Regions from separate parts of the Proteus sp. CA142267 genome, predicted to be linked through region 2. Evidence: predicted binding sites of a transcription regulator. Region 2 holds the regulator's gene; the other holds the start of a gene.

The links. Region 2 encodes ArgR, which controls arginine synthesis, uptake and breakdown. Its sites were predicted from a motif close to ANTGAATAAAAATACANT; they were not measured.
Positions count from the first base shown of each region.
Region 1: a site for ArgR is predicted at 12,791-12,808, ahead of argA (amino-acid N-acetyltransferase). Genes of this name have one in related genera too.

Region 1 covers NZ_QPMG01000005.1:51,977-68,138, reverse strand. The annotation lists gene recC (exodeoxyribonuclease V subunit gamma) at 1-2,924, shown strand, start outside; gene ptrA (pitrilysin) at 2,940-5,828, shown strand; gene recB (exodeoxyribonuclease V subunit beta) at 5,825-9,436, shown strand; gene recD (exodeoxyribonuclease V subunit alpha) at 9,439-11,349, shown strand; gene argA (amino-acid N-acetyltransferase) at 11,423-12,757, opposite strand; gene amiC (N-acetylmuramoyl-L-alanine amidase AmiC) at 12,998-14,260, shown strand; tRNA gene C0T34_RS10335 (tRNA-Met) at 14,475-14,551, opposite strand; tRNA gene C0T34_RS10330 (tRNA-Met) at 14,574-14,650, opposite strand; tRNA gene C0T34_RS10325 (tRNA-Met) at 14,681-14,757, opposite strand; gene mltA (murein transglycosylase A) at 15,051-16,145, shown strand.
Region 2 covers NZ_QPMG01000006.1:121,355-137,516, reverse strand. The annotation lists gene C0T34_RS11740 (autotransporter assembly complex family protein) at 1-1,318, shown strand, start outside; gene C0T34_RS11735 (translocation/assembly module TamB domain-containing protein) at 1,315-5,142, shown strand; gene C0T34_RS11730 (gamma-glutamylcyclotransferase) at 5,148-5,495, shown strand; gene C0T34_RS11725 (sulfatase-like hydrolase/transferase) at 5,584-7,212, opposite strand; gene ppa (inorganic diphosphatase) at 7,543-8,070, opposite strand; gene fbp (class 1 fructose-bisphosphatase) at 8,270-9,277, opposite strand; gene mpl (UDP-N-acetylmuramate:L-alanyl-gamma-D-glutamyl-meso-diaminopimelate ligase) at 9,443-10,822, shown strand; gene argR (transcriptional regulator ArgR) at 10,880-11,350, opposite strand; gene mdh (malate dehydrogenase) at 11,798-12,736, shown strand; gene C0T34_RS11695 (helix-turn-helix transcriptional regulator) at 12,839-13,105, opposite strand; gene C0T34_RS11690 (DNA-binding protein) at 13,292-13,642, shown strand; gene C0T34_RS11685 (DNA-binding protein) at 13,725-14,141, shown strand; gene ispB (octaprenyl diphosphate synthase) at 14,191-15,162, opposite strand; gene rplU (50S ribosomal protein L21) at 15,426-15,734, shown strand; gene rpmA (50S ribosomal protein L27) at 15,754-16,011, shown strand; gene cgtA (Obg family GTPase CgtA) at 16,142-16,162, shown strand, end outside.

The sequences.
Region 1 (16,162 bases), on a different contig from region 2:
TAATAGAAGGATTGAGCGAAAATCAACGCTGGCAAAAAATATTGTGGGTAGCATTACAGCAATACACAAAAGATCTTAATCAGCCTCAATGGCACCGTTCTAATCTTTATCAACAATTTATCTCTACATTAAATAACGCAGATGAAGGGGAGCTTCAGCACTGTTTTCCTCCTCGTATTTTTATTTGTGGAATTTCAGCATTACCTCAAGTTTATTTGCAGGCGTTACAGGCTATTGGGCGTCATACCGAGATCTATTTACTTTTTACCAATCCTTGTCGTTACTATTGGGGAGATATCCAAGATCCTAAATTTCTCGCTCGCCTTAATAGTAGAAAACCACGCCATTATAAACAATTACATGAATCGCCTTGGTTTAAAGATGAAAAAAATGCTTCTTCGTTATTTAATGAAGAAGGCGAACAAAGTATTGGTAATCCGCTATTAGCGTCATGGGGAAAATTAGGTAAAGATAATCTTTATTTCCTCTCAGAACTAGAATATACCGATGTGTTGGATGCGTTTGTTGAGATCCCAAGAGATAATTTACTTCATCAATTGCAAGCGGATATCCTTGATTTAGAAGATTTTTCGCAATTGGGTACAACACTTGTAACTTATGAGTGTAGTGAAGATAAACGTGTGATTTCGCCAGATGATCATTCACTGACTTTTCATGCCAGCCATAGTCCACAGCGCGAAGTGGAAGTGTTACAAGATCAATTACTGCATTTGTTAGAGCAAGATCCTGAATTACTACCGCGTGATATTATTGTGATGGTTGCGGATATCGATAGCTATACACCTTATATTCAAGCAGTGTTTGGTAATGCGCCTTCAGAACGTTATCTTCCTTTTGCTATTTCAGATAGAAAAGCACGTCAAGCACACCCTGTATTACAAGCCTTTATTACGCTATTAGAACTTCCTCAAAGTCGTTTTACAGCAGAGCAAGTGTTAGCCTTACTTGAAGTGCCTGCGTTAGCTGGGCATTTTTCTATTTTTGAAAGTGAATTAAAACTGCTACGCCGATGGGTGGATGAGTCAGGTATACGCTGGGGATTAGATGATGAGAATGTGGCTTCATTCTTATTACCCATTACGGGTAAAAATACGTGGGAGTTTGGCTTACTGCGCATGTTGCTAGGCTATGCGATGGAAAGTGAAAACGGTCCTTGGAAAGGCGTTCTTCCTTACGATGAATCCAGTGGATTAGTCGCTGAACTTGCAGGTCATCTCGCTGATTTTCTTTATACATTAAGTGATTGGCGTACACGTTTGAATGAAACTCGTTCATTAGAAGCATGGCTAGAAGTTGGGCAACAATTAGTTGATGCCTTTTTTGAGTCTGATGAAGAAACGGAATTAGTGTTAGCGCTTATTATCCAACAATGGCAAAAAGTGATTGAAAACGGATTGAAAGCGCAATATCAAAATGAAATTCCGCTAGTGCTTATTCGTGATGAATTAACAGTACGGTTTGATGATGAAAAAATCAGTCAACGCTTTTTAGCAGGTAGTATTAATTTCTGTACATTAATGCCTATGCGTTCTATTCCCTTTAAAACTGTATGTTTATTAGGTATGAATGATGGTATTTATCCTCGTAATATTCAGCCGTTAGGGTTTGATTTAATGGCGGAAAAACGCCGTCGTGGTGATAGAAAACGCCGTGATGATGACCGCTATTTATTCCTTGAAGCGCTTAGTTCAGCTGAAAAATACCTTTATATCAGTTATATCGGAAAATCGATACGTGACGATCGAGAATGTAATCCATCAGTCTTAATCAAAGAATTACAAGATTATATTGGGCAAAATTTCCGTTTACCAGAGGATGGTGAACTCAATGTTGATGACAGTGCGACTCGTGTAAACCAGCGTTTATTAACACAACATAGCCGTGTTCCTTTTGCTCAAGAAAATTTCCGTATAGACGCTTCCTTTCGTTCTTATGCCTCTGAATGGCTGCCTGCTGCTAGTGGGCAAGGGGAGGTTCATCAAAGTTTTATCGAACCGCTTAATGATGATGGCACAATAGATAAAGTCTCTGTTGATGCACTGGCACGTTTTTATCGTCATCCTATTCGTGCTTTTTTCCAACAAAGATTAAAAACAAATTTCGTTATTGAAGAAACAGAATTACCCGAAGAAGAGCCATTTGTGATCAATGTGCTTCAACGTTATCTATTGAATCAATGGTTATTAAAAGCATTGATTGATCAAACCTCAACAGAAGCACTGTTTGAGCGTATCAAAGCAGCAGGGCAACTTCCTGCGAGTGCATTTGGTCAAATCTATTGGGAGCAACAAATAGAAGAATTACTTCCTTTAGCTGAAAAGATAAGAAGTGAACGATTAGCTACACATTCTGTCACATTAGAGCAAAGCTTTAGTGCAATACCATTGATTGGTCGTTTAAATGAGGTACAAGCTGATGGTTTATTACGTTGGCGACCTGCCAGCTTAACAGCTAATGACTTATTGCAACTTTGGATTGAGCACCTAGTTTATTGCTTGAAAGAGGGAACTGGCGAGAGTCGGTTTTACGGTAGAAAAGAGACTCAATGGTGTTTATTACCGGTTGATCCTGAGTTTGCCTATGCAACATTAGACAAGTTAATCAGTGACTATAAACAAGGGTTAAACAGCCCATTAGCGTTATTTGCGAAAAGTGGCTGGGCTTGGTTGCAAGCTTGCTATGATAAAAAATCACAAGAGTTTTTACTTGATGATGAAGAAACACTTGAAAAAGCAGAATTAGTGCTGATGCAACATTTAACGGGTAGCTATAATCGAGATGGTGAAATGAGTGATATGTATGTTCAGCGTGCTTTTTCTCAATTAGACGAACTTTTTTTACAAACGGTCAAACAGACGGCATTAACCATATTTAAACCAATAATTCCATTTCTGAAAAAATAAGGGAGCTCATATCAGATGAGAAAATACTTCTCGCAACTATGGATCATGTTGCTATTGATGCTAGTGAGTATCAACAGCTTTGCTGCTGATCCTCTCTGGCAAGTATTGCCTGATAGCATTGAAAAAAGTGAGAGCGATCCACGCCAATATCAAGCGATTAAACTACCTAATGAAATGACTGTATTACTGGTTTCTGATGAAAAAGCAGTTAAATCATTAACGGCTGTTGCATTACCTGTCGGAGCATTAGAAGATCCAGATAGTCAGCAAGGTCTTGCACATTATTTAGAGCATATGGTGCTAATGGGATCGGTGAAATATCCTCAATCAGGCAGTATGTCTGAATTCTTACAAAAGAATGGCGGCTCTCATAATGCGAGTACAACGACTTACCGCACTGCATTCTATTTAGAAGTAGAAAATAGTGCCATTAATGAAGCGGTTGATCGCCTTGCTGATGCTTTAGCTGAACCTTTACTTGATCCTAAAAATGCAGATCGTGAACGTAATGCAGTTAATGCTGAATTAACAATGGCGCGCGCACGCGATGGCATGCGTTTTTGGCAAGTAAGAGCAGAAACTTTAAACCCAGCACATCCAAGTTCTCGTTTTATGGGTGGGAATCTAGAGACATTAAGTGATAAACCAAATAGTAAGCTTCAAGATGAATTGATTAAATTCTATCAAACACACTATTCTGGCAATTTAATGAATGGTGTTATTTATAGTAATAAATCACTTGATGAATTATCTAAATTAGCCTCAGAGACTTTTGCTCGGATCCCGAATAAAAAGGCTGACGTACCTGTCACGACAGTACCTGCAATGACGGATAAAGAAAAAGGGTTAATGATCCATCTTGTACCTGCTTTACCGCAAAAAACCTTACAGATTGAATTTGGTATTGATAATAATGTCGCCGATTTTCGTAGTAAATCTGATGAATATATTGGCTATTTAATCGGTAATCGTAGCGCGGGAACATTGGCAACGTGGTTACAAGATCAAGGCTTGGCTGAAAGTATTAGTGCCTCTTCAGAGCCTTATATCGATCGTAACCAAGGCTCATTTACGATTTATGTCGCGTTGACAGATAAAGGATTAGCGCAAAAAGACAAAGTGATTTCCGCTATCTTTTCGTATATTCGTTTAATTCAAACAGAAGGTATCAGTCGACGTTACTTTGATGAAATTGCAAATGTATTAAACCTCTCATTCCGTTATGGCTCTATTGTAAGAGATATGAATTACATAGAAGGTATTTCGGATATGATGCTGCGCTATCCAATCAAAAATATCTTAGATGCAGACTATATTGCTGATAATTATGAACCTTCAGCGATCCTTTCTCGTCTTGACTCTCTTATACCAGAGAAGGCTCGTATTTGGGTGATAAGTCCTAATGAACCTTCTAACAAACAAGCCTATTTTGTTAATGCCCCTTATCAGGTGGATAAAATCACAGATAAGCAATTAAAAACATGGCAAACATTATCGGATGACATTTCATTATCACTGCCAGCACTTAACCCTTACATCCCTGATAACCTTTCACTGATTGATGCGGACAGCAAAATCATCAAACCACAATTGTTGTGGCAAGATAAAAGCGCTCGCTTATTTTATATGCCATCACACTATTTTTCTGATGAGCCTAAAGCTAGTGTGACATTGAGTTTAGTGAATAAGAAATCAGACATTACCGTTAAGCAGCAAGTGACACAAACCTTAACGGACTATCTTGCTGGTTTAGCATTAAGTGAATTATCTTATCAAGCTTCTGTTGCCGGAATGAATATCTCATCCTCATCAGGACAAGGTATTGATTTTTCAATAAATGGATATACACAACATTTACCAGAATTAGTTAATGCAACACTAAAAAGCTATATGAGCTTTGAATCAACTCAAGAAGAGCTAGATCAGGCTAAATCTTGGTATCGCGAACAACTTGAAGTGACTCATAACTTAAAAGCATTTGAAGCAGCTATGCTGCCGGCTCGCCGATTAAATACGATCCCGTACTATGAAGAAGCTGATAAAATCAAAGCATTAGAGTCAATTACACTACAAGATATTATTGATAATCGCCATGAAGTCATTAAAAATGCAGCACTTCAAGCATTGATTATTGGTAACTTAACGCCAGAGCAAAGCCGTGATATTGCTAAATCTGCACACGAATTATTAGGTAATCAGGGCACAGAATATTGGATCGGCGAAACATTAGTATTCAATAAATTAAATGCGGTTGAATTCCAAAATAAATCGAAGAGCACCGATAACGCGTTAGGTGAGCTTTATATTCCAACAGGTTATAGTCGCCTTGAAGGTCAGGTCATTTCTTCAGTACTAGCCTCAGTTATCAAACCTTGGTTCTATGATCAATTAAGAACAGAAGAGCAACTAGGTTACGCTGTATTTGCTTACCAAGGCACTATGGGCGAGCAATCAGGTATCGGCTTTTTACTACAAAGTAATGCAAAACCACCTGTCTACTTGAATGAGCGCTATAACGCATTTTATCAGCAAGCTTACGAACGTTTGAAAAAAATGAACGAAGCTGATTTTAATCAGTATAAACAAGCGATTATTACCGAAGTTAAACAGCCACCTCAAACATTCTATGAAGAAGCTTCTCTTTATCGAAATGACTTCCATCGTAATAACTTAAAATATGATGGCCGTGAAAAATTCTTAGCTGAACTTAATAAGGTTACATTAAAACAAGCTATTGAGTTTTATGAGAAAGCAATTATAAAACCTAACGGATTTATTTTTGTCTCTCAAGTTATTGGTAAAGATGGCACAGATGCTGATTATGCAGAAAATAAACAATGGAAACGTTACACCACAGTAAGTGAATTACAAAAAACTTTACCTGTTGAGGAAATTAAAGAGTGAGTGAAGTAATACAGGCACAGCCATTAAACCCGTATACGCTTCCTCTGTACCAAAGACGCCTCATTGAGGCGTCTGCAGGAACAGGAAAAACTTATACAATAGGGTTGTTGTATTTACGGTTGCTTCTTGGATTAGGCGGAGAGTCAGCATTCTACCGCCCTCTCAGTGTTGAAGAGATTTTAGTTGTGACATTTACGGATGCGGCGACAGATGAATTACGAGCACGTATTCGTAAAAATATCCATGAACTAAGACTTGCCTGTATCCGTCATGATGTTGAAAGTAGTGATAATACGTACCTCGAGTTACTCAAACAGATCCCTAATAAAGAGCTAGCTGCACAGTGGTTGCTAGAAGCTGAACGCCAAATGGATGAAGCGGCTATTTACACTATTCATGGCTTTTGTCAGCGTATGTTGGCGAACAATGCATTTGAATCAGGAGTCTTGTTTGAACAAGTTTTGATCCAAGATGAATATGAACTCAAAAAACGGGTATGTGCTGACTTCTGGCGTCGCCATTGTTATCCACTTTCTTATGATGTTGCTAATGCAGTAAGCCAGATTTGGTCTGGCCCGGAACAACTGCTTTATGAAATACAGCCTTATTTACAAGGTGAAATGCCTGAAATCGAAGGTGTGGCATTAGATAGCGAAAATGAATCAGTAAAAGAGCGTCATCAAGCGGTTATCGAAGCAATTAATAACGTTAAAACTCGTTGGAATGAACATCATCATGAAGTTGAAGCATGGATAACCGCTTCAGGTGTTGATAAACGTAGTTACAGCAGTCGTTTCTTACCTAAATGGATTGAAGAAATCACTTTGTGGGCGTCAACACTAGAAACGAAAAGCTATCAATTACCTGATTGTTTAGCTCGTTTTTCTCAAGAAACATTGAATGAGAAGGCCACTAAAGGTCCGGCACCAGAGCATATTCTTTTTGTTGAAATTGAACGATTAACGAAGCAGAGCCTGACTTTACGTGATGTTATTTTGGTCAATGCGATCCCTGAAATACGCCAAGGTATTGAAAATGAAAAAATGCGTCGTGGCGAAATGGGGTTCGATGATTTATTAACACGTTTAGATAGAGCATTGAAACGTGAAGGTGGTGAAGCTTTAGCGCAAGCCATTCGTGAACGCTATCCAGTTGCAATGATTGATGAATTCCAAGATACAGATCCCCAACAATATCGTATTTTTGATGCGATTTATGGTGAGCATGAAAACAGCGGTTTGTTGTTTATCGGTGATCCCAAACAGGCAATTTATGCTTTCCGTGGTGCAGATATTTTTACTTATATCCAAGCTAGAAAGCAGACCTCTCATCATTACACATTAAACACTAACTGGCGTTCTGCCCCGGGTATGGTGAATGCTGTTAACAAGCTTTTTATGCGTTCCAATGCCCCATTTTTATTTGAGCATATCCCTTTTATTGAAGTAAGCTCGGCTGAAAAAAACCAAGACATGGCTTTTATTTACCATGATAAACCGATCCCTCCTTTTAATTTTTGGCTTGCTGAAGGTGAAAGTGTTTCTACGGGAAATTACGAACAAATCATGGCTGCACAATGTGCTGCACAAATTCGTGATTGGTTATCAGCAGGGGATCAACAACAGGCTTGGCTGATTGAACAAGGTACAAAAAAATCGGTTACATCTGCTGATATTATGGTGTTAGTGCGTAGCCGTAGAGAAGCAGTACTTATTCGTGACGCACTGAATTTGCTTTCAATACAATCAGTGTTTTTATCCAATCGTGAAAGTGTATTTGAAACCAATGAAGCTAAAGATCTACTTTGGTTATTACAAGCAGTGGTAACACCAGAGAAAGAACGTGTTTTAAGAGCATCTTTAGCCAGCCAATTATTTGGTTTCAGCGCAAAGCAAATTGATGATCTGAACTGCAGTGAGGAACGCTGGAATAGCTACGTAGAGAAATTTGCTGATTATTATGTACTATGGCAAAAGCGTGGCGTTTTACCCATGTTGCGTAAAATCATGATGGATAATCAAATTGCAGAAAATTTACTCGCAAGTATTGATGGTGAGCGTCGGCTTACAGATATCATGCATATTGGTGAATTATTACAAGAAACATCATTACAACTTGATAGTGAACACGCTCTTATTCGTTGGTTAGCACAACAAATTTCTCATCCCGATGCGCAGTCTGAAAGCCAACAAATGCGCTTGGAAAGTGACCGAAACCTTGTGCGAATTTGTACTATCCATAAATCTAAAGGCCTTGAATATCCTATCGTTTGCTTACCTTTTGCTTGTAATTATCAAGAGCAGAAAGGGGCGCTTTATCATGATAGAGATAAGTTTTACGCAAAATTAGATATTTTTAGTCGACCTGAAAGTTTGCGCTTAGCGGATGAAGAACGCTTAGCTGAAGATTTACGCTTACTTTATGTAGCATTAACACGATCAAAATTCTGCTGTTATGTTGGTGTTGCTCCTCTTGTTAAGGGAACTAAACGTAAGTCAGGACTTACCGATTTGCATAAAAATGCTTTAGGGTATTTATTGCAGCAAGGCGAAGAGGGTAATAGTGAATTATTGCATCAATCAATTCATGCTTTATTAGATGATAATATCAGTGTAACAACGCTTGATAATATGTCTGCACATCGTTATCAGCCTCAATTAATGGCTGAAACAAAACTTGAGGCCGCAATATTTAAACGCCAGATCCAGGATAACTGGCGTATAACGAGCTATTCAGGGTTAACCTATCAACATTCAAATCGTAGTTATCATTTTGACTTAGGTGATATTGAGGCTTTGGTACAATCTATCGCACCAAGGCTTGATACAGATGCTAAAGGTGAGAAGCAACAAGGAGAGGTTGATGAAAATTCGATTCATCATTTCCCTCGTGGTGCAGTAGCAGGAACGTTCTTACACAGTTTGTTGGAAGTATTAGATTTTTCACAACCTGTTGATGAACTGTGGATGCAAGGACAATTGACTGCCCAAGGTTTTGATGAAAAGTGGGCTCCTCTTTTAGTTTTATGGATGGAAACGCTGTTTCATACACCTCTTAATCCTCAAGGATTGTGTCTTGCTGATATCCCCAAATCACAACAACTTGATGAATTACAATTCTATTTACCTATTGAGAAAGAGATATCATCAGCCCAATTGACTCAATTAATTAGCCAGTTTGATCCTCTATCAAAATGTTGTCCGGCTTTGCAATTTCAACAAGTAGAAGGAATGCTTAAAGGCTTTATTGACTTAGTCTTTTCTTGGGAAGGTAAATACTATGTTGTGGATTATAAATCGAACTGGTTAGGTGAATCGAGTGAGGATTACACACAAGAAGCGATGATGAATGCAATGATGGATCATCGCTACGACTTGCAATATCAACTCTATACCTTAGCGTTACATCGTTTTTTACAACAGCGCATCCCTGATTATGATTACCAAAACCACTTTGGTGGGATTTATTACCTCTTCTTACGTGGTATAGACAAAGCACATCCCGGAAATGGAGTTTATGCCTATTTACCCGATGAAGCTTTTGTTTTGGCGCTAGATTCACTATTTGCAGGTAAAAGTAGCAAACTCGATGTAGTCAGTGAGAAATAAAAATGATCAAACTATTAGAACAAGCGATTACACAAAACTTATTACGGCCTTTAGATCTTCGATTTGCACAAATGCTGGTGGAAGATGAAAACCCTATTTTACTGTTTGTATTTGCTTATTTGAGTGCTCAAACTGGAGCGGGTCATGTTTGTTTACCATTGAGTATTATTCAAAAAGATCAACTGTTTGATGGTAGACAAAAAGAGTTTGCACAAGAAATTTGGCAAAAAATGGGTAAGCCTTCTGCTAAAAAAATAGTAGAAGAATTGACACATTGTTATTGTGTTAATCAAAGTAGCGATGATTCTCCTTCCCCCATTATTTTAGATAATGAACTTCTTTATCTACAAAGAATGTGGAGCTATGAAGAGAAAGTTGCTCAGTTTTTTAGGCAAGAGCACACCGTTGTTGATATTAATGAAAATGAATTAATCAAGGTACTCAACCAACTTTTTCCAACAACAAAAGAAAGCCAAGAAACAAATTGGCAAAAAGTGGCTGCGAGTGTTGCTATCACAAGCCCTATCTCTATTATTTCTGGAGGCCCAGGAACAGGGAAAACCACAACAGTTGCTAAAATTTTAGCGGCTTTTGTGATGCTCACATCGAATGAAAAGCCGATTATTCAATTAGCGGCTCCTACAGGTAAAGCTGCAGCGAGATTAACTGAATCTTTAGGTAATGCTTTGGCACAACTTCATTTAAGTGAAGAAGAAGATAAGTGGATGCCGAAGCAGGCACAAACTATTCATCGTTTATTAGGCGCTCAGCCTGAAAGCCAGCAAGTGCGTTACCATAAAGATAATCCATTACAGCTTGATATTTTAGTTGTTGATGAAGCATCAATGGTTGATTTACCTATGATGGCGCGATTGATTGATGCACTTCCACCAAAATGTCACGTTATTTTCTTAGGTGATAAAGACCAGCTTGCTTCTGTTGAGGCTGGCGCTGTATTAGGTGATATTTGCCGTTTTTCTGAGGATGGTTTTAGTCAAAAGAGATTTGATCAGATTAATCTCTTAACCCAAGGTGAGTTGGCTAAATCTACTGATATCATTCCTGTCTCTCAAACACCAGTTTCTGTCGTTAGTGATTCTCTGTGCCTGCTACGAAAAAGCTACCGCTTTGGTGAAGATTCAGGGATAGGGCAACTTGCTTTCGCGGTTAATAAAGGGCAGACCAAAACAGCTATTGCGTTGTTGAAAAAAGCAGAGGTTAGCCCTCAACAGCTTGAAATGGCATTAGAGCCCCAAGATGTGAGCTTTATTGCTTTAGAGTCCAAAGAAAGCTATTTGCTGATGATACAAGATGCCGTTAACGCTTATCGAGAATATCTCACTTTAGTTTCTCAAAAAGCATCTCCTGATATTATTCTTAATGCATTTAACCAATACCGTTTATTGTGCGCGCGAAGAGACGGTCCTTTTGGTGTGAGTGGTTTAAATGACAGAATTGAAATGCTATTGCATCGCCAGCGATTGATCCGCCGCCCTACAAATAGTTATCAAAGTGATTATATTGGACGCCCGATTATGATCCAACGAAATGACAGTACACTTGGCCTGTTTAATGGTGATATTGGCATTATGCTCAATAATAATGAAGGTGAAATGAAAGCTTTTTTCCAACTACCTGATGGAAAATTGAAAGCGATCCAACCTAGCCGATTACCACAACATGAAACTGCGTATGTAATGACAGTGCATAAATCACAAGGTTCTGAGTTTACCCATACAGCGTTAGTACTGCCCGATAAATTTTCACCTGTTGTTAGTCGTGAATTGTTATATACAGCATTAACACGGGCTAAACAGAAGCTTTCTCTTTATGCCTCAGAGCTGATGGTGAAAATGGCAATACAAACGCGTATTCAGCGTCGAAGTGGATTAATTGATAAATTACGTTATTAGCCATCAGTTAATAATGAAAAATAATAAAAGACAGGCATTGAGAGGGATACCTGTCTTTTTTTATATTTGGTAATTACTCTTTATGTAAATCTAAAATCAAAATTTTAGAACGGCGTTGGTAATTATAAAGTGCTTGTTTTTCAATCGGTAGCTTATCTATTTCAGCCGGTTCAAATCCTTTTTCTTGAAACCAGTGTATGCTACGAGTTGTCAAAACAAACAGCTTTTCTAACCCTAATTGCTTAGCATGTGCTGAAATACGTTGTAGTAAAACTTCACCACGACAAGAGCTACGATAATCGGGGTGTACTGCGACACAAGCCATTTCACCAATTTTTTCTGATGGATAAGGATAGAGTGCAGCGCATGCAATAGTCATATTATCGCGTTCAATAATGGTGAATTGGTCAATTTCAACTTCCAATTGTTCTCTTGAACGTCTGACTAAAATGCCTTGCTGTTCTAATGGGCGAATAAGTTCGAGTATGCCACCAATATCATTGATATTTGCTCTACGAACTTTCTCTGCACTCTCCATAACGATTTGAGTACCAATACCATCACGAGAGAATAATTCTTGAATAAGAGCACCATCAGATTGATAACTTAGTAAGTGGCTACGCTCTACACCACGACGGCAGGCTTTAACTGCTCCCCGTAAGAATCTTACGGTACCTGAATGGTAATCACCTTCCGTTTGTAGCTCTCGAATTTTATCTTCGGCTTGATTAGGTAATAGTTCAGAAACAATGTGTCCTTCTTCATCGACAACACCTTGGAATGAACAAAAACCAATTATTTTTTGTGCTTTAAGCTTTATCGCAAGCTGTGTTGCTACTTCTTCTGAAGTGAGATTAAAGCTTTCACCGGTCACAGATACCGCAACTGGTCCAATTAATACAATGGCATTACTGTCTAATTGGCGATGAATAGCTTCTTCATCGATACGACGGATTTTCCCGCTATGACAATAATCAACGCCATCATCAACCCCTAATGGTTGTGCGATAACAAAGTTACCACTAACAACATTAATATGTGCACCTTGTAATGGCGTATTGCTTAAACTCATTGATAGGCGAGCCGTAATATCGAGTTGCAATGTACCCGCAGCTTGTTTAACAATTTCTAAGGTTTTGCTATCGGTGATGCGCGTATATTTATGATAAATCGGAGATACCTTTTGCACTTCAAGAGCAGTATCTATTTGTGGGCGAGCACCATAAACAACCACTAAACGAATGCCTAGACTGTGTAACAACCCAATATCATTAATGATAGATGGGAAGTTTTCGTGAGCAATGGCTTCACCACCTAGCATAATGACAAATGTTTTGCCTCTATGTGCATTAATATACGGAACCGAGTGGCGGAATCCATCGACCAATTCGGTGCTACGCTCTTTCATAAAACCCTCTCAAGTGAATTTTTATTCGCATTTAGTGTATTTTTATTCTTTTTGGAGAGGAATGGCAAGTAAAATCCTATCTTATTGTTTTCCCTGAAGGCAGAATATTCGTGTAAAAGTGAGTAATTGTGCTGTTTTTAAGTGACAGTGAAGTGTGGATTCGGTAAAGTTTTTCGTTCTTAACTTTTTTTATCTCTTTTTAGAGTTTATTGACGTTAATCGTTTTTTTGGAATATTTTCATGAGTCATTCTGAGCACAATCAAACTCGTCGTCGTCTTGTTAAAGGAATTGGCGCGTTATTATTGTTAAGTGTTAGTCCTGTTGGCCTTGCTGCCACAGCATCTATTGTTGCTGTGAGGGTTTGGCCTGCTTCGACTTATACTCGCGTGACTATAGAATCCAGTACCCCACTGAAATATCGTCAGTTTGCATTATCAAACCCTGAACGTATTGTGGTGGATTTAGAAGGTATTCAACTTAATAGCGTACTGAAAGGTGTCGCTAATCAGGTTCAGGCTAGCGATCCCTATTTAAAACTTATTCGCGTTGGTCAAAATACACCTAAAACAGTACGACTGGTATTTGAAGTAAAAACGCCTGTACAACCGCAAATGTTTACGCTTAAACCTGTGGCTGAATTTAAAAACCGTTTGGTGTTAGATTTCTACCCAAGCCACGGCGCTGACACGGAAGATGATCCTCTTTTAGCGCTATTGCGTGAATATAATGACGGTGATTTACAACAAGCTGTACCAGCACAAACCGACACACGCAAACCGGGTAGAGCTGGGCGAGATAGACCTATTATTATTATGCTCGATCCGGGACATGGTGGTGAAGATCCTGGCGCAATTGGTAAATATAAAACGCGTGAAAAAGATGTGGTTTTACAAATTGCTCGTCGTTTAAGAACACTTATCGATAAAGACGCCAAAATGAAGGCGTATATGACACGTAATGAAGATGTGTTTATTCCATTGACAGTACGTGTTGCTAAAGCGAGAAAAATGCAGGCAGATTTATTTGTCTCTATTCATGCTGATGCGTTTACAAACCGCTCTGCAAGAGGTTCTTCTGTTTTTGCATTATCAAAAACGGGCGCAACTAGTAACACAGCACGCTATCTTGCTCAAACACAAAATGAGTCTGACTTAATTGGTGGGGTGAGTAAAAGTGGCGATCGTTATGTAGACCATGCAATGCTCGACCTCGTACAAACTGCGACTATTAATGATAGCCTAAAATTTGGTAGTGAAGTGCTTAAGCTATTGGGTGGGATTAATAAACTGCATAAAAATAAAGTCGATCAGGCAGGTTTTGCGGTATTAAAAGCTCCAGAGATCCCTTCTATCTTAGTAGAAACGGCTTTTATCAGTAATATTGAAGAAGAGAAAAAACTAAAAACCGCTAAATTCCAGCAACAGATCGCAGAGTCTATTTTCAAAGGGATCAAAGCTTATTTCGCTAATGGTGGTGAATTAACGCTAGCTGATCGTAGCTAATTTCTTCCTATACCCTTTTCTTATATTCCAATAGAAAGCCAAGAACATTCGCTTTCTATTGGAGTCTCTTATTGTATTTTCAGCACAATAAATTTATCCAATACAATGCGTTATTGAGATAACAGAAATTTAATATAGTAAATCTATGATTGATACGATTAAGTTTGTGGATTAAGAGAGAAAGTAAAAATAAGGGGAAATCTTGAATAGAAATTGGTTGCGGGAGCTGGATTTGAACCAACGACCTTCGGGTTATGAGCCCGACGAGCTACCATGCTGCTCCATCCCGCGACTGAATTGTTGTTTATAGAATTGGTTGCGGGAGCTGGATTTGAACCAACGACCTTCGGGTTATGAGCCCGACGAGCTACCATGCTGCTCCATCCCGCGACTGATACTATAACTTACTACTTTGTGAATTGGTTGCGGGGGCCAGATTTGAACTGACGACCTTCGGGTTATGAGCCCGACGAGCTACCAAGCTGCTCCACCCCGCGTCTCCACAGAGGGGCACTATACTCAGGATCTGCCGAGTTGCAAGTTTTTTATGAAATTTTTACAGTTTTCTTTTAAAAACGGTCAGAAATAACACATCAAGGCGCAAATTTAGGCAGTTATACGCGTCCTACTTCAAGTTATTTAGAATATATACTTGATGTTTAAAAGTCATATTGATTGGGTGATAATAGAAAGTCTTAGCAATCGGTATATTCATATCTTTATTGATTTTGCTTTGGTATCTTTCTAAGTCAAAATCAACACTCAAATTTAGTCATTAAGCGGGTTAAAAATGGTTACTTGGCGAAAATCGTTAATTTTAGGTATGTTAGCGCTTGCCTTGACTGGATGTCATCGTCCAACAGAGCAAGGGCAACAGTATAAAGATGGAAAGCTTAAGCAAGATCTCATTGAGGTAAGTTCGCCAAATACGCAAGGTACACCCATTAATGGTCCTGATTACTTACAACAAGTAAGCCAGATAAACCAAACATCATCTCGTTTGTATAATAGTAATAAAGAGACTTATCAGGCGGTCGAAAACTGGATACGCTCTGGTGCAGATACACGCCAATTACGTCAGTTCAATCTTTCTGCATTTCAAATGGAAGGGGTCGATAATTACGGAAATGTTCAATTTACGGGATATTACACTCCTGTTCTTGAAGCTCGTTTAACGCCACAAGGTGAGTTTCAATATCCTCTTTATAAAATGCCAGCCAATAGTCGTTCAAAATTGCCTTCCCGTGCTGCTATTTATAATGGTGCATTAAGCCAATCTTTAATTGCAGCTTACAGTAACTCCATTATGGATAACTTTATGATGGAAGTTCAGGGAAGCGGTTATGTTGATTTTGGTGATGGTAAACCTTTAACTTTCTTTGGTTATGCAGGGAAAAACGGGCACCCTTACCGTAGTATTGGAAAAGTGCTTATTGATAATGGTGAAGTAGAAAGAAAAGATATGTCTATGCTCGCTATTAGAGATTGGGCTGATAAGCACAATGATGCTGAAGTGAGAAAATTATTAGAAGAAAACCCATCATTTGTTTTTTTCAAACCAGAGCCTTTTACACCTGTTAGAGGTGCTAGTGCTATCCCACTTGTTGCACTTGCCTCAGTGGCTTCAGATAGAAGCATTATTCCAGCAGGAACGGTGTTACTGGCTGAAATTCCTGTACTTGATAATGCAGGTAATTTTACAGGTGAATATCAAATGCGTTTAATGGTGGCATTAGATGTAGGTGGCGCAATTAAAGGGCATCATTTCGATATTTATCATGGAATTGGTAAAGATGCTGGTCATATGGCAGGTTTTTATAATCATTATGGACGTGTTTGGGTATTAAAAAAATCACAGCTTAACTCATTAAACCCTTCGTTATAAAAAAGATTTACTCTTTA
Region 2 (16,162 bases):
TTACGAGAAACTCAAAGGTTCATTAACAGGGCTTGCAATTCGCCGTGGTTATTTTGATGCAGAAATGCAAAAAAGCCAGTTGGGTGTCTCTTTAGATAATCATGCTTCATATTGGGATTTTGTTTTCGATAGTGGAGAACGCTATCGTTTTGGAAAAGTGAGTTACACGGGCTCCCAAATCCGTGAAGACTATCTACAAAATATTGTTCCTTTTAAAGAGGGGCAATATTACGCCTCAGAAGATCTGGCTGAATTTAATCGCCGTTTAGCAGCAACAGGGTGGTTTAACTCTGCGGTTGTGACGCCCGATATTGCTAAAGCTCGCGCTGATGACACTCACCTGTTACCGATGAGTGCAGTTGTAACACCTCGCTCTCGCAACTATGTTGAGCTTGGTGGGGGTTATGCTACTGATGTGGGCCCTCGTCTTAATATGCAGTGGGATAAGCCTTGGATGAACTCACGAGGACACAGCTTAACCTCTAATATCAGTGTTTCTCAGCCTGAACAGTCTATTGGTGCCAACTATAAAATTCCTCTGAAGGTCAATCCATTAGAGCAATACTATGGAGTTCAGGGTGGTTTTAAACGTACCGATCTGAATGACACCCGCTCTGATACCACAACGCTAAATGTGTCTCGTAACTGGGATATGTCAACAGGTTGGCAATACAGCGTGAATACACGTTGGAGCCTCAGCCACTTTACCCAAGGTGAAGTTACGAATACCACTATGTTGCTTTATCCGGGGGTTACAGCAAGTCGAGTTCGCCAACGAGGCGGTATGATGCCTTCTTGGGGGGATAGCCAACGTTATACATTAGACTACTCCAATAAAATATGGGGCTCTGATGTTGAGTTTGCCGCATTTCAAGCGCAACACGTTTGGATACGTACACCATGGGATGGACACCGTTTTGTGGTAAGAGGTAACTTTGGTTGGATTGAAACCAACGCGTTTGAGCAAGTACCGCCTGAATTACGTTTCTTTGCTGGTGGTGATAGAAGTGTTCGAGGCTTTAAATACCAAAGTATTTCACCAGAAGATAGTAAAGGTAATTTAACGGGGGCATCAAGAATGCTTGTGGGATCGTTAGAATATCAATATAACATCACGGGTAACTGGTGGAGTGCTGTCTTTATTGATAGTGGTGAAGCAGTTAATGATTTTACGCGCAGTGATTTTAAAACAGGTGCGGGTGCAGGTGTTCGTTGGGCATCACCAGTTGGTCCAATTAAATTTGATTTAGCTTTACCTGTGAGTGACGTTGATAAACGTAGACTCCAGTTTTATATCGGGTTAGGAGCAGAGTTATGATAAAAAAGTGGTTGAAATGGATTGCGCTAACACTCCTTATCATTATTTTGCTTACATTCGGTGCTGTCGCTTGGGTTTTGGGAACACAATCGGGTTTGCATTTCGCTATTAATAGCGCAGCTCGTTGGGTTCCTGGCTTAGTTATCAAAGATGTTAGTGGTGGCTGGCAAGATCTGCGTTTAACGGGTGTTGGATATCAAATGCCTGGAGTTGACGTGAACGTGGGTGAATTATCATTAGGATTACGTTTAGCGTGCCTGACGGATAAACAAGTTTGTGTCGATACATTAGGCACACGAGATGTTGTTGTTAATGTTGATACTCGCGCTTTCCCTCCTTCTGAAGAAACACCTCCATCAGAGCCTCTAACAGAGCTTAATGCGCCATTACCTATCTATTTAAATTCACTTTCATTAGAAAATACACATGTGAAGATTGACGATATGGCAATCTCGCTAGGCGAATTTAAAACGGGTGCGCAGTGGGAAGGTCGCCAAGTTACATTAAATCCAACACTTATTAATGATTTGCTGGTGGCATTACCAAAGACACCAGAAGAAGGGAGTGTTGAAGCAACGGCTCAAAATGTAAAAGAAATCGCAACTACAAAATCTCAAACTGAGCCCACAACACAAGAAGAAAAAGAACAGGCATTAGCTGAGACAATTAAAGCGATTTTCGCTAAACCATTATTAGCCGAATTACCTGAAATTATTATTCCTGTTGATATTAATATTGAAGGAATTGAAGGTAAGCAATTACAGGTTAGTGGTGATGCACCTGTTACGATTAACCAATTATTGTTTGAAGCAAAGACTCAAGGTAAGCAGGTTAATCTCACTAAATTAAATATTGATGCACCAGAAGGTGAAGTAAGTTTAAATGGGGGAATTACCCTAGATAAACAATGGCCTGTTAATTTAGATGTGAATGCGACTATCCGTGATGTTGCAGGGCTTGAAGATTTTAAAGATCAAAAAGCGACGCTTTCTTTACAAGGCGCATTACTTGAAGAGCTTAAATTAGCACTTTCTTTAACAGGAACAGTTACAGCAACTTTGGATGCTCAAGCTGAACTGGCAAAACCACACCTTCCATTAAAACTGACACTTGAAAGCCAAAAAGTTCGTTGGCCATTAACAGGCGATATACAGTATCAACTTAACGATACTCGATTACGCTTAAATGGTCAGACAGATAACTATGATCTCTCATTACGTTCTGATATTGAAGGTCAGGAGATCCCTCCAGCCAAATTAATGCTGGATGCAAAAGGAAATGAAGAGAAAATAGAGCTGACGCGTTTACGTTTAGCCGCTTTGCAAGGTCATGCTGATATCACAGGTGTTGCTGATTGGAGTAAGGCAATTAGCTGGAATGCATTGCTCACTATTTCAGGAATTAATACGGCAAAACAGTACCCTGATATGCCGGCGAAATTAGATGGACGTATTGCCACAACAGGTAGTCTATATGGCGGTAGTTGGCAATTACGTGTGCCCGAAATTACCTTAGATGGCAATATCAAAAACAATCTTATCAAAGCGAGAGGTAATGCTTATGGTAATGATTCTGGCCAATGGAATATTCCTCAGTTAAAACTGATCCTGGGTAAAAATAACCTCGATATTGAAGGGCATTTAGGTGATAAATGGGCATTAGATGCCAATATCAACGCTCCGGGATTAAATGGTTTAGTACCTGGGTTAGCGGGTGTTATTAAAGGTAAAGTTAATGTTCGAGGTGATATTAATACACCTAAGATTATTGCTGATATCAACGCTCACGGCATTAAATGGCAAGATCAAATCGGTGTCGAATCCATCACTATCAAAGGTGATGTTCAAGCGGATAAAGAAATTGGTGGCAAACTCGCTATTACTGCTCGTCAGTTAAAGCAAGCTGATTTAGTTATTCGCAATTTAACATTGGATGCTGCTGGTACAGAAAAACAGCATAAACTGACGCTAAAAATGGATGGTGAGCCTGTTTCTGGTGGACTGACATTAGCGGGTTCATTCGATAAAGAGAAACAGCAATGGAAAGGAACGCTAAATAATACGGCATTTGATACCCCAGTGGGTGAATGGCGTTTAAATAAAGCCATGGCGTTGAATTTGTTGGTAGAAAAGCAAGAAGTCACCATTGGCTCTCACTGTTGGGTAAACCCAAATGCACAAGTTTGTGTTCCTAAAGCGATAACGGTGGGTGAAAGCGGATCTGCGGCAATTACATTGGCGCGTTTTGATCTTGCTATGATCAAACCTTTCTTACCACCAGAGACTTCTGTTCGAGGCGTATTTACTGGCGATGCCACAGCAACATGGAACTCAAAAGGTGGATTACCGAAAGCATCGGTAAATCTAAAAGGGCAAGGTGTTGCAGTAAAACAGAATATTGAAGGCACTATTTTACCGATTGATTTTGATGCTATCTCCTTAAATGCAGGCGTTAACAACGGCAAAGCAACATTACAATGGCTGATTAGTATTGCGGGAAATGGTGATATTAAAGGGAATGTGCATGTTGCAGATCTCGAGAAAAAGCGCCAGCTATCAGGTACGGTGGATATTGATAATCTGACATTAGATTTAATCAAACCGTTCTTAGGTAAAGGTGAAATAGCTGAGGGTCGTGTTGGTGCGCAATTACGTTTAGGCGGAAATGCACAATCGCCACTGCTATTTGGTCAATTTGGTATCAATCAATTAAAAGTGGTTGGGCACTGGATCCCGTTTGATATTACAAAAGGGAATGTTGATGTTCAATTTAATGGTGCGACGTCTGATTTAAGCGGTCGAATCGAAACTCCAGAAGGTTACTTAAATCTTACTGGTAACGCCGATTGGCGTAAATTAGATGCATGGCATGCAGTAATAGCAGCAAATGGCAATAAGCTACGTGTTGCATTGCCTCCGATGGTACGTATTGATGTTAATCCTGATTTAGTGTTTGAGGCTCGCCCTAATTTACTAAAACTAGATGGACGCATTGATATTCCTTGGGCACGCATTGTTGTTCAAGACTTACCTGAGTCAGCAGTATCCGCTTCTTCTGACGAAGTGATGCTGGATAAAAACTTGCAGCCGATTGCACAAAAAGAGACATCGATTCCAATTCAAAGTAATTTAGCCATTAATATTGGCGATGATGTGACACTGGACGCATTTGGGCTTAAAGCTAGATTGACGGGAGCGCTCAAAGTCAATCAGAATAAACAAGGACTAGGTTTAAACGGTCAGATAGATATTCCAAAAGGCGAATTCAAAGCTTATGGGCAAGACCTGCAAGTTCGTAAGGGACAAATCTTGTTCTCAGGGCCAGTTGATCAACCTTACTTAAATATTGAAGCTATTCGTAATCCTGAAAATACGGCAAATAATGTGATTGCTGGTGTTAGGGTGACAGGGCTTGCAGATAAACCTAAAGTTGAAATTTTCTCTGAGCCCGCTTTTACACAGCAAGAAGCGTTATCCTACTTGCTAAGAGGTGAAGGGTTAGATAAAAGTGGTGATGCGGATTCATCACAAATGACGGCAATGCTGATAGGATTAGGCGTTGGTCAAAGTGGTCAGCTTGTAGGACGTATTGGTGAAACCTTTGGTGTTTCTGATTTAGCGCTTGATACACAAGGTGTGGGGGATAACTCACAAGTTGTGGTCAGCGGTAAGATCACAAACGATCTACAAGTGAAGTATGGAGTGGGTATATTTGATTCGCTAGCGACGTTAACCTTACGTTATCGCTTGATGCCCAGGTTGTATTTACAAGCAGTGTCTGGTATGAATCAGGCAATAGATCTGCTTTATCAATTTGAGTTTTAAATTATATGCGAATTATTGTTTATGGTAGTTTACGGCAAAACCAAGGTAACCATCACTGGATGACCTATGCACAGCTTTTAGGTGAGCATAAGTTAGTGGGATATAAACTCTATGATTTAGGGTTTTATCCTGCAGTTATCGAAGGTGAAGGCGAAATAGAATGCGAAGTCTATCGAATAACGCCTTCTATCTTGACAGAGCTTGATGAATTGAAAAAGAACGATCAGGATTACAAGCGCCAACTGATTTCAACGCCTTATGGCAGTGCTTGGATCTACCTTTATCAAAAGCCTGTTGATGGTTTACGTGAAATAAAATGTGGTGACTGGCTAAAACGTCACGAAGAAGAGTAATCAGTAGCATCCTACTTTTGCTCCATGTCATATAAAAACGGCTCGATAGAAATATTGAGCCGTTTTTATATGAGAAATAACTAAATGCTTATTTTTCACAAATATAAGAGAGGCGCGCTTCTTTATATAAATTAAGTCGCATTCGTCTCGCTTTATCTATTTCATTTTCAGCCAATAATGGCCTAATTTTTTTCTGATAAACTTGAATACTCGTTTCACCTGTATGGTGTTGATATCCCACTTCATGGCTACGCCATTTTTTATTAATAATTACTTCTTGAATATAAAAAGGATCTGAATTGTTTCGGATTTCATTGTCTAATTTGAGCCGTAATTCTTTTTTTATTTGTTGATAATCAGGATGGTGACTGAGGTTTTGGGTTTCACCTCGATCATTAACCATATCGTAGAGTTCTTCTTCTTCATCTTCTTTATAAATAATATATTTAAAGTTTTCTGTTCTTAACATTCTAGCTGGTTGAACATCGACATTTCGGTCAGTATTCCAGTGGCAAATGACACTATTTCTCCATTCTTTCACTGTCTTTCCGGTTAATAACGGGTACAGAGAGCGACCATAAATATTTTTAGGGTAATCAATTCCGATATACTCACAGAGAGTAGGTAATAAATCACAAAGGGATGTTAATTCATGTTTTAAAGCGCCAGATTGAATACCCGGCCCTGAAAATGCAAAAGGCACATTTGTCGATTCTTCATAAAACCAATTCATTTTAGCAACTAATCGGTGTGCTCCCATTGCATCACCATGGTCAGAGAAGAAGACAACAAGTGTATCTTCCCAATACCCACTCTTTTTTAATGCATTGATAACTTGTCCTATATAGCTATCTACCAATTCAGTAAAATAGTAATAGGCTTTGAGATATTGCTGGAAATTTTTCTCACTCCATTTCCCTGATTGCATAACTCTGTTATGTGTACAGCAAGCGTATTGAATAGCTTTAGGTCTATTTTTAAGATCATCAGCAGTGTCAAAGTTATCAAGTAAAGGTGGCAATTGTCCGATATTTTCGATGTCACCATGCTCACCCGCAAAATTTCCTGTCCATCCATTTATATTGTGTGGATTATTAAATTCAACGGCTAATAAAAATGGCTTTTTTTCCTCTCTTTTGGGGAGTGAATTGATATATTTCAGGCTTTCTTCTAAACAATACACATCTTCTTTCGTATCATAATCAACAGGAAAGGCAGGGTGAGCATTAAATTCTTTTTCTATTTGAGGCGCACAATCAAATCCTTCTAATGAGCCATAATCATGCCGTTTTCCAAAATGTTTACACTCATATCCCACTTGTGAAAACAACGTTCCTAATGTGGACATTGTTTCTGGTATGTTTGGGCTGTCATTGGAAATAATGCCTGTCTGGTGTGGTAATTTTCCAGTCCAAAAACAAGCCCTTGAAGGTGCACATAAGGGGTAAGCACAATACGCATTATGGAAACTTGTTCCTGTATTTAAAATCGAGTCGATAACGGGAGTTTTTACCTCTTTGTTGCCATAAGCAGAGATACCTCGCTTTGCTAATTGGTCTGCGGTAATAATTAAAATATTCTTAGGGTTTTTAGGTGTATTTAATGGGGTTATATACTCTTTTGTTGATGAGGATAATGCAGATAGTGGTGAAACCAGTGATAATCCTGTCGCACCCACGGCAGCACCCTTTAACAAATCTCGACGTGTTATAGACATTTTAACCTCTCTTATTCATTAGATATGGCAGTAACATAGATTAAAAAATCTTCAATTTCTTTTGAATTGATCACACGAAATCAATCGAATGTGCGCTCGAAAGTATACGAAAGTTAATATTTGTGATTTAAAGAGGATAATTTATCTATGATGAACAAAAGAGAACATAAGAAGTGAGAACAAGTAGGGAAGAAAGTGGATTTTAATTTATTAAATTTAAAGGCACACTTTTTAACTGAAAATAGGGGGTTAAAAGATGAAGAAATAAAAGGCAAATAAACCTAATACTAGGGTGTTATTTGCCTTGTAATATCTTGATTTACTCAAGGATTATTTTTTAGCGCGTTCGAAAGAAGACAGAATTTCAGCTTTAGCGGCTTCTACGCCTTCCCAACCGTCAACTTTAACCCATTTGCCAGCTTCTAAATCTTTGTAGTGTTCAAAGAAATGTTTGATCTGTGCTTTTAACAGTTCTGGCAGATCGTTCACATCTTTAATGTGATCGTATTCTTTGCTCAGTTTAGTGTGTGGCACTGCAACCAGTTTCGCATCTTCACCTGATTCGTCAGTCATTTTCAGTACGCCAACAGGACGGCAACGGATAACTGAACCTGGTTGTAATGGATATGGAGTTGGAACCAGAACGTCTACTGGGTCACCATCTAAAGATAACGTGTTGTTGATGTAACCGTAGTTGCATGGGTAGAACATTGCAGTTGACATAAAACGGTCAACAAACAGTGCGCCACTTTCTTTATCAACTTCGTATTTGATAGGATCAGCATTTGCTGGGATTTCAATAACAACATAGATATCTTCTGGTAGTTCTTTACCAGCAGGAACATGATTCAGGCTCATAAAAAATTTCCTATAAAAAAATTAATTTTACGTGGCCTGTAGTATAGCGAAAAGTTTTTAACAATACCCGTTTTTTGCCGAACATGTTGCGTTCTGACGTAAAAATAAGCAGTAAATAAAAGGAAGCGCTATTTTCAAAGATGAAAAAACCGGACGAATAAGAAGTCCGGTTTATCTATGTTAGTGCCAAACGAATGGATTATTCTTCGTCTGGATATTGCGCCATAAAGCTTTCAGCTTGTTCAACCATCGATTTAGTGCCTACGAAGAAAGGCATACGTTGGTGAAGTTCTTTTGGTTCGATATCTAGAATACGCTCTTTACCATTACTTGCTTTACCGCCAGCTTGTTCGGCTAAGAACGCCATTGGATTGCATTCATAGAGTAAACGTAATTTACCAGTAGGGTGGCTTGCAGTACTTGGATAAATATAAATCCCCCCCTTCAGTAAGTTGCGGTGAAAATCAGCAACTAAAGAACCAATATAACGTGTGGTATAAGGGCGATTTGTTGCTGCGTCTTGTTCTTGGCAATACTTAATGTATTTTTTTACGCCTAATGGGAATTTGATGTAGTTACCTTCATTGATTGAGTACATATTTCCTGTTGGCGGGAAATGTACGCTTTCATGAGATAAACAGAATACACCTAAAGATGGATCGTAAGTAAAGGCATGAACACCACAACCTGTTGTATAAACCAACATGGTTGATGAGCCATAAACGACATAGCCTGCAGCTACTTGACGATGACCTGGTTGTAAGAAGTCATCTAAAGTGACAGATTGACCAATTGGCGTAATACGGTGGTAAATAGAGAAAATTGTTCCGACGGAAACGTTTACATCAATATTCGACGAACCGTCTAAAGGATCCATTAGTACAACATACTTAGCATTTTCAGCGCGATCACCTTCAAAGATAACAATATCATCTTCTTCTTCTGATCCGATACCCGCAACTTCACCACGCGCTTTTAATGCAGCTTTTAGTTTCTCATTCGCGTAAAGATCCAGTTTCATCTGGGCTTCACCTTGAACATTAGAAACACCGTTAGTACCAAGAATATCGACTAACCCTGCTTTGTTAATATCACGGTGGATAATTTTAGCCCCAAGCTTAATTGCTGAAAGTAATGCAGTAAGTTCACCAGTTGCATGGGGAAAATCTTGTTGTTTCTCGACGATAAATTCGCCTAATGTTTTCATGACGCAGGTCCTGAATGTGAGTGGGTAAAGTAAAAAAGGAGGAAAAATCTCCTTGGTGGTGGCAAGTTTAGCCAAAGAATCGGATGATTCAAAGGTTAATCCGTTTCTTATCTGCTTTTTGATCGTTAGAATAGTGACCAACTTCATGCTATTGGACAGAAATTCATGCACATTCATATTCTTGGTATTTGTGGCACCTTTATGGGAAGTCTTGCCATTCTCGCTAGAGCAAAGGGACATAAAGTCACAGGCTCAGACGCTAATGTCTATCCACCCATGAGTACTTTATTAGAAAATCAGGGAATTGAACTGATTGAGGGATATGACCCAAAACAATTAGAACCTGCCCCTGACATGGTGATTATTGGTAATGCGATGACACGAGGAAATCCTTGTGTTGAAGCTGTACTTGAAAAAGGTTTGCCTTATACCTCAGGCCCTCAGTGGCTACATGATTATATTTTACCTGAACGTTGGGTGTTAGCTGTTGCAGGAACTCATGGTAAGACAACAACAGCGGGTATGCTGGCTTGGGTTTTAGAAGACTGTGGTTATAAACCGGGATTTTTAATCGGCGGTGTACCGGGTAATTTCCAAGTATCTGCACAGTTAGGCGAAAGCCCCTTCTTTGTGATTGAAGCAGATGAATATGACAGTGCTTTCTTTGATAAGCGCTCTAAATTTGTTCATTATTCTCCACGCACATTGATTTTAAATAATCTTGAATTTGATCACGCTGATATTTTTGATGATTTAGCGGCAATTCAAAAACAATTCCATCATTTAGTTCGTATCGTCCCAGGTACCGGAAAAATCATCATGCCTGATAACGATATGAATTTAAAACAGACCATTGGAATGGGATGTTGGAGTGAACAAGAATTCACTGGTGAAACTGGAGATTGGCAAGCTAAAAAACTCAGTAATGACAGTAGCCATTTTGAGGTGTTCCACAAAGGTGAGCGAGTCGGAGAGGTGTGTTGGGGACTTTCTGGTGAACACAACATGCAAAATGGCTTAATGGCGATTGTTGCAGCGCACCACGTTGGTGTTTTACCTGCGGATGCTTGTGAAGCATTAGATAAGTTTATTAATGCGCGTCGTCGCTTAGAGTTACGTGGTGAAGTTAATCAAGTCCGTGTTTATGATGACTTTGCTCATCATCCCACAGCGATTTTGGCAACGCTTGAAGCGTTACGCAGTAAAGTCGGTGGAACGGCTCGTATTATTGCAGTCCTAGAGCCTCGTTCAAATACCATGAAAATGGGGATTAGCAAGGATGATATCGCACCTGCATTAGGTCGCGCTGATGAAGTTTTTTTATTCCAGCCACCTAATATTCAATGGCTAGTAAGTGATATTGCAGAGCATTGTGTGCAACCGGCACGCTGGAGTACAGATCTGGATACATTAGTCGATATGATTGCGAAAGAAGCTCAAGCGGGCGATCATATTTTGATTATGAGCAATGGTGGTTTTGGGGGTATTCATGAGAAACTGCTCGCAAAATTAGCACAGCCTAAAGATTCTGATAGTCAGTATTAAAAATAAATAAGCCACTGAAATTCAGTGGCTTATTTTTTGAAGTTGCAGAAAGGCTAATTATAATTCTTGATCAAAAAGATTCAGAATAGCGTCTCGTAATTCTTCTGTAGAAAATCCTGGTGCTGGTGTTGAAAAAATAGTGTCATCACCCGCAATACTGCCAAGGATACCTTCTGCTTTGCCTAATGAGTCTAATAAACGTGCAATAAGTTGTGCCGCACCTGGACTCGTTCTTATCACCACAACAGAATGGTTATGATCGATATCGAGTACCAGATTTTTTAATGGGCTGCTTGCTGTTGGTACGCCAAGCTCAGTAGGAAGGCAATAGACCATTTCCATTTTGGCGTTACGGGTTCTTACTGCACCAAATTTTGTTAGCATACGAGAGATTTTGGACTGATTAATATTATCAAATCCAGCCTCTTGTAATGCAGTCACAATCTCGCCTTGTGAACTGAATTTTTCTTCTTTCAGCAGGGCTTTAAACGCTTTAACCAAGTCTTCTTGCTTAGAAGGAACGCGCATAGTTCACCTTTAGTGAGTTATCAATAACCTGTGTATTATGCAGAGAAGTGAATTTTTATGCAACATAAGACGAAGAAAGGCGAGTGATAGCCACCTCAAAATTGTAAAGTAGAATGTACTGCAAAAAAAATTTATTTACAGCGCGTGAATGTGATAATTTAAAGAAAGTAAAATATTTGTTAAATAAATGATAAGCTTAAATGATTATCACAAGGATGATGGTGTACTTAACACTTTGCTATATTTATTGAAATTATTTATCAAAAGGGTGTCCACTATCTCATTAACAGATAAGCAATTTGTTTAGAATAACCAAAGTATTATTTTTCACTGAAAATGCCTTATTATGCAATATTGCTGTTAAATAATTGTTTTTTTAAAGGTGAATTGCGTAATAGTGAGTATCTCGAAGGCGTTCCACTATCTCGTAAACTAAGGAGTATCAGAATGAAAGTAGCAGTTCTCGGTGCAGCAGGTGGTATTGGTCAGGCACTGGCACTTCTTCTTAAAAATCAGCTTCCAGCTGGTAGTGAACTCTCTTTATATGATATCGCTCCCGTCACACCGGGTGTCGCAGCTGACTTAAGCCATATCCCGACTCAAGTTATTGTAAAAGGTTTTGCGGGTGAAGATCCTTCTCCTGCGCTAAAAGGCGCTGATGTTGTTCTGATTTCTGCGGGCGTTGCTCGTAAACCAGGCATGGATCGTTCAGATCTTTTCAATGTTAACGCAGGTATCGTGCGTAATTTAATTGAAAAGGTTGCACAAAATTGCCCGAAAGCACTTATCGGTATCATTACTAACCCAGTGAATACAACCGTCGCTATCGCAGCAGAAGTGCTTAAGAAAGCAGGCGTTTACGATAAAAAACGTCTTTTCGGTATTACCACACTCGACATTATTCGCGCCAATACCTTTGTTGCAGAGCTAAAAGGTAAAGATCCACAAAAAACCAACGTTCCAGTGATTGGTGGACACTCTGGTGTGACTATTCTTCCTCTATTATCTCAAGTTGACGGCGTTTCATTTACTGATGACGAAGTTGCAGCACTGACTAAACGCATTCAAAACGCAGGTACTGAGGTTGTTGAAGCAAAAGCAGGTGGTGGATCAGCAACATTATCTATGGGCCAAGCTGCCGCTCGTTTTGGTCTTTCATTAATTCGCGCTCTAAATGGCGAGAAAAATGTTATTGAATGCACCTATACAGAAGGCGACGGAGAATATGCCCGTTTCTTTGCCCAACCTATTCTTTTAGGTAAAAACGGTGTAGAGGAATATTTATCTATTGGTAAATTAAGTGATTTTGAAAAGCAATCTCTTAATGGCATGTTAGATGTATTGAAAAAAGATATAATTCTTGGTGAAGAATTTATTAATAAATAAAGAAATACTTTTTTTGCTATAAAAATAATGCAAATTTAAATAAAAACCGCTGATACTATATCAGCGGTTTTTTTTATTAATTATAATATCTGTAATTATTAGTTAATTATTAGTTTTGGTACGAATCTTTCGTTCAAGTAATTCTCCTGTTTCAGGATGAAAATAACGGCTAGGCCAAATTTCACTAGGAGCTACACCAAGATAATCAGCAATGATTTTCTCTCCTTTAGGCCAAGGGCGTGACAGCGCATTAGCCAGTGTTGAAGAGCTTAACCCTGCTTGGCGAGAGATGGCAGCAAGTGTTGTTCCTCGTTTTCTAAGTGCGGCAATAATATCGGCAGGATGCCAATCAGATTTCCTTGAAATCATTTTTAATCCTTTTTCTATAAAATTGATTGCTGTGTTAGTGGTATAAATAACAGTTTATTAGAAATGTCCTAAAGCATTTAAACTGATTATTTAGAAAATAAAATAACATTATTTTTCTAAAAAGATTTCTGATTTTTTTCTTAATAATTTCTTTTTTGAAGTTGATAACAATTTTAGAGAAACATAATGAAAAAAGAGTGGTATACGGCAAAGGAATTGACGGGTATAGGTGGATTACCTAAATCACCACAAGGTGTAAATTCGAAAGCGAGACGAGAGTCTTGGCAAAAACAAAATGTAAAAAATAAGCAAGGTAGTGGTGTTGAATATCATTATTCTTGTTTACCAGAAAAAACTTTAATTGCTCTAGAACTTTATGAGCCATTAGCACATTACAAACTAAATAAAAAAGAGGAGCCACTCGTTATCTGGGTGAAAGCATTCCAACAACTAAATGATGGTGAACAAAAAACATTAACAGAGCTGATATTGCGGGATGGTATTAGAAGTTTTTTAGAAAAAGTCGTCAATGATTAAGCGATTTTAAAGAATCTATTATTGCGTTATCCGCAACAGATATCTATCTGACTAACCTCTTAGTTGAATGTGAGATGAGATCATGAAAAAAGAATGGTATACAGCGAAAGAATTAGTGGGGCTTGCGGGGTTACCTAACTCACCGCAGGGAGTTAACTTGATGGCGCGTCGTGAAGGATGGGAAAACCGTCGTAAACGTGGCGTGCAGGGAAAAGCTGTCGAGTATTCCGTAAAAAGTCTACCTGATGAGGTGATTAGTGTGCTTGCTGCACATGAACCTCCGGCTGAGTATTTATCAAAACGTCAGGATGCCTTTTTGATTTGGGTTGAAGCTTATTATCAACTGACAAAATCGGAACGAGAAAAGATTGTGAAATTCGTACTACGTGAAGGGCTGGCAAAGCTCATTAGCTATATTGATGCGGATAATCAGGATGCTATCGAACGAGAAAACGAAGAAGTGCTCAATAAATTAAAAAGCCCACCAGAATCGACGTAATCGCTCTAGCGGGCTTCTTTACATAACTACGAGGGTTTATACATCAAAGTTATGATTGACGTTGTACAGCGACGTGAGCAAGCCCAATAAGCGCATCTTTATATGGTGAGTCAGGTATAATTGATAAAGCTTCAATCGCTTTGTCTGCTTCTTCTTCTGCTTTTTGACGGGTATATTCCAAAGAGCCACACTGTTTCATAGTATTTAAAACAGTATCCAATAAATGGCGGCCATTACCTTGTTCAATGGCTTGGCGAATTAATTGGGATTCTTCTTCATTGCCATTATGCATAGCATGAAGTAATGGCAACGTTGGTTTACCTTCATCAAGGTCATCACCAGTGTTTTTACCCAGCTGGTTGTTATCTGCATCATAATCAAGCAAATCGTCAATGAGCTGGAAAGCAGTCCCAAGATAACGACCATAATCTTGGAATGCTTTTTCTTGCTCAGGTGTCGCACCAGAAAGAATGGCTGATGCATGAGAAGCCGCTTCAAACAGACGAGCTGTTTTGCTGTAAATAACTTGCATATAGTCATCTTCAGAAATGTCAGGATCGTTACAATTCATTAATTGTAAAACTTCACCTTCAGCGATCACATTGGTGGCGCTAGACATTAATTTTAATACACGCATTGAATCAAGATCCGTCATCATCTGGAAGGATCGTGTATAAATAAAGTCGCCAACAAGGACGCTGGCTGCATTTCCGAAGACAGCATTTGCCGTTTGTTTTCCTCTGCGCATATCAGATTCATCAACAACATCATCATGTAACAACGTTGCAGTATGAATAAACTCGATAAGCGCTGCGACCGAGATATGTTTGTCACCTTGATAGTCCAATGCTCGTCCAGTGAGCACTGCGATCATTGGTCGGATCCTTTTACCACCACCACTAATGATGTAGTAACCAAGTTGGTTTATCAAAGAAACATCTGAATTAAGCTGGTAAAGGATTGCCTCATTTACCGCAGCCATATCAGCGGATGTTAGTTTTATAATAGATTCTAAATTCATGTTTTTTCGACTTTGGCTCGCCAATGAGCGCGTTATTATTAATAAAAAATGATCATGCCATAGATTTTACTCTCTTATAATTTAGATTGTACTTTAAAAATGGCTGAAATAAATATCGTGTAAAAAACTCTTTTTTTTAACGCTAGTTTGCGATCTGTACTTGTCATCGGCACTAAATTTGCGTAGAATTCGCGCCCTATGTGAATATTTTAATTGTGCACTCAAATTATACATATTGGGAGTGTGCGGAAAGCGGAGTTTATATGTACGCGGTTTTCCAAAGTGGTGGTAAACAACACCGAGTCAGCGAAGGTCAAACTATTCGTTTAGAGAAGCTGGAAGTAGCTACTGGCGAAACAATCGAGTTTGATACTGTAATGATGGTCGCTAATGGCGATGACATTCAAATTGGCGCTCCAATCCTTGCGGGCGTTAAAGTTAAAGCGGAAGTGGTTGCTCACGGTCGCGGCGATAAAGTTAAGATTGTTAAGTTCCGTCGTCGTAAACACAGCCGTAAACAACAGGGCCACCGTCAGTGGTTTACTGATGTTAAAATCACTGGTATCGCTTAAGGTTTAGGAGAGTAGTTCAATGGCACATAAAAAGGCTGGCGGCTCGACTCGTAACGGTCGTGATTCCGAAGCAAAACGTCTGGGTGTTAAACGTTTCGGTGGTGAAGCTGTATTAGCAGGTAGCATCATCGTTCGTCAACGTGGTACTAAGTTCCATGCAGGTACTAACGTTGGTTGTGGTCGTGACCACACCCTGTTTGCATTAGCTGACGGAAAAATTAAGTTCGAAGTTAAAGGTCCAAACAACCGTAAATTTATCAGCATCGAAGCTGAATAATTACTGGTCCTTTAAGCACCGAGTCAAAAGCCCTGCAAATATGTTGCGGGGCTTTTTATATTTAAAAAAGGCCATCTCTGGGTAATTTCGGCCATCCAGCACGTTAATGGCTACTATACGGAGTAAAATCATGAAATTTGTTGATGAGGCC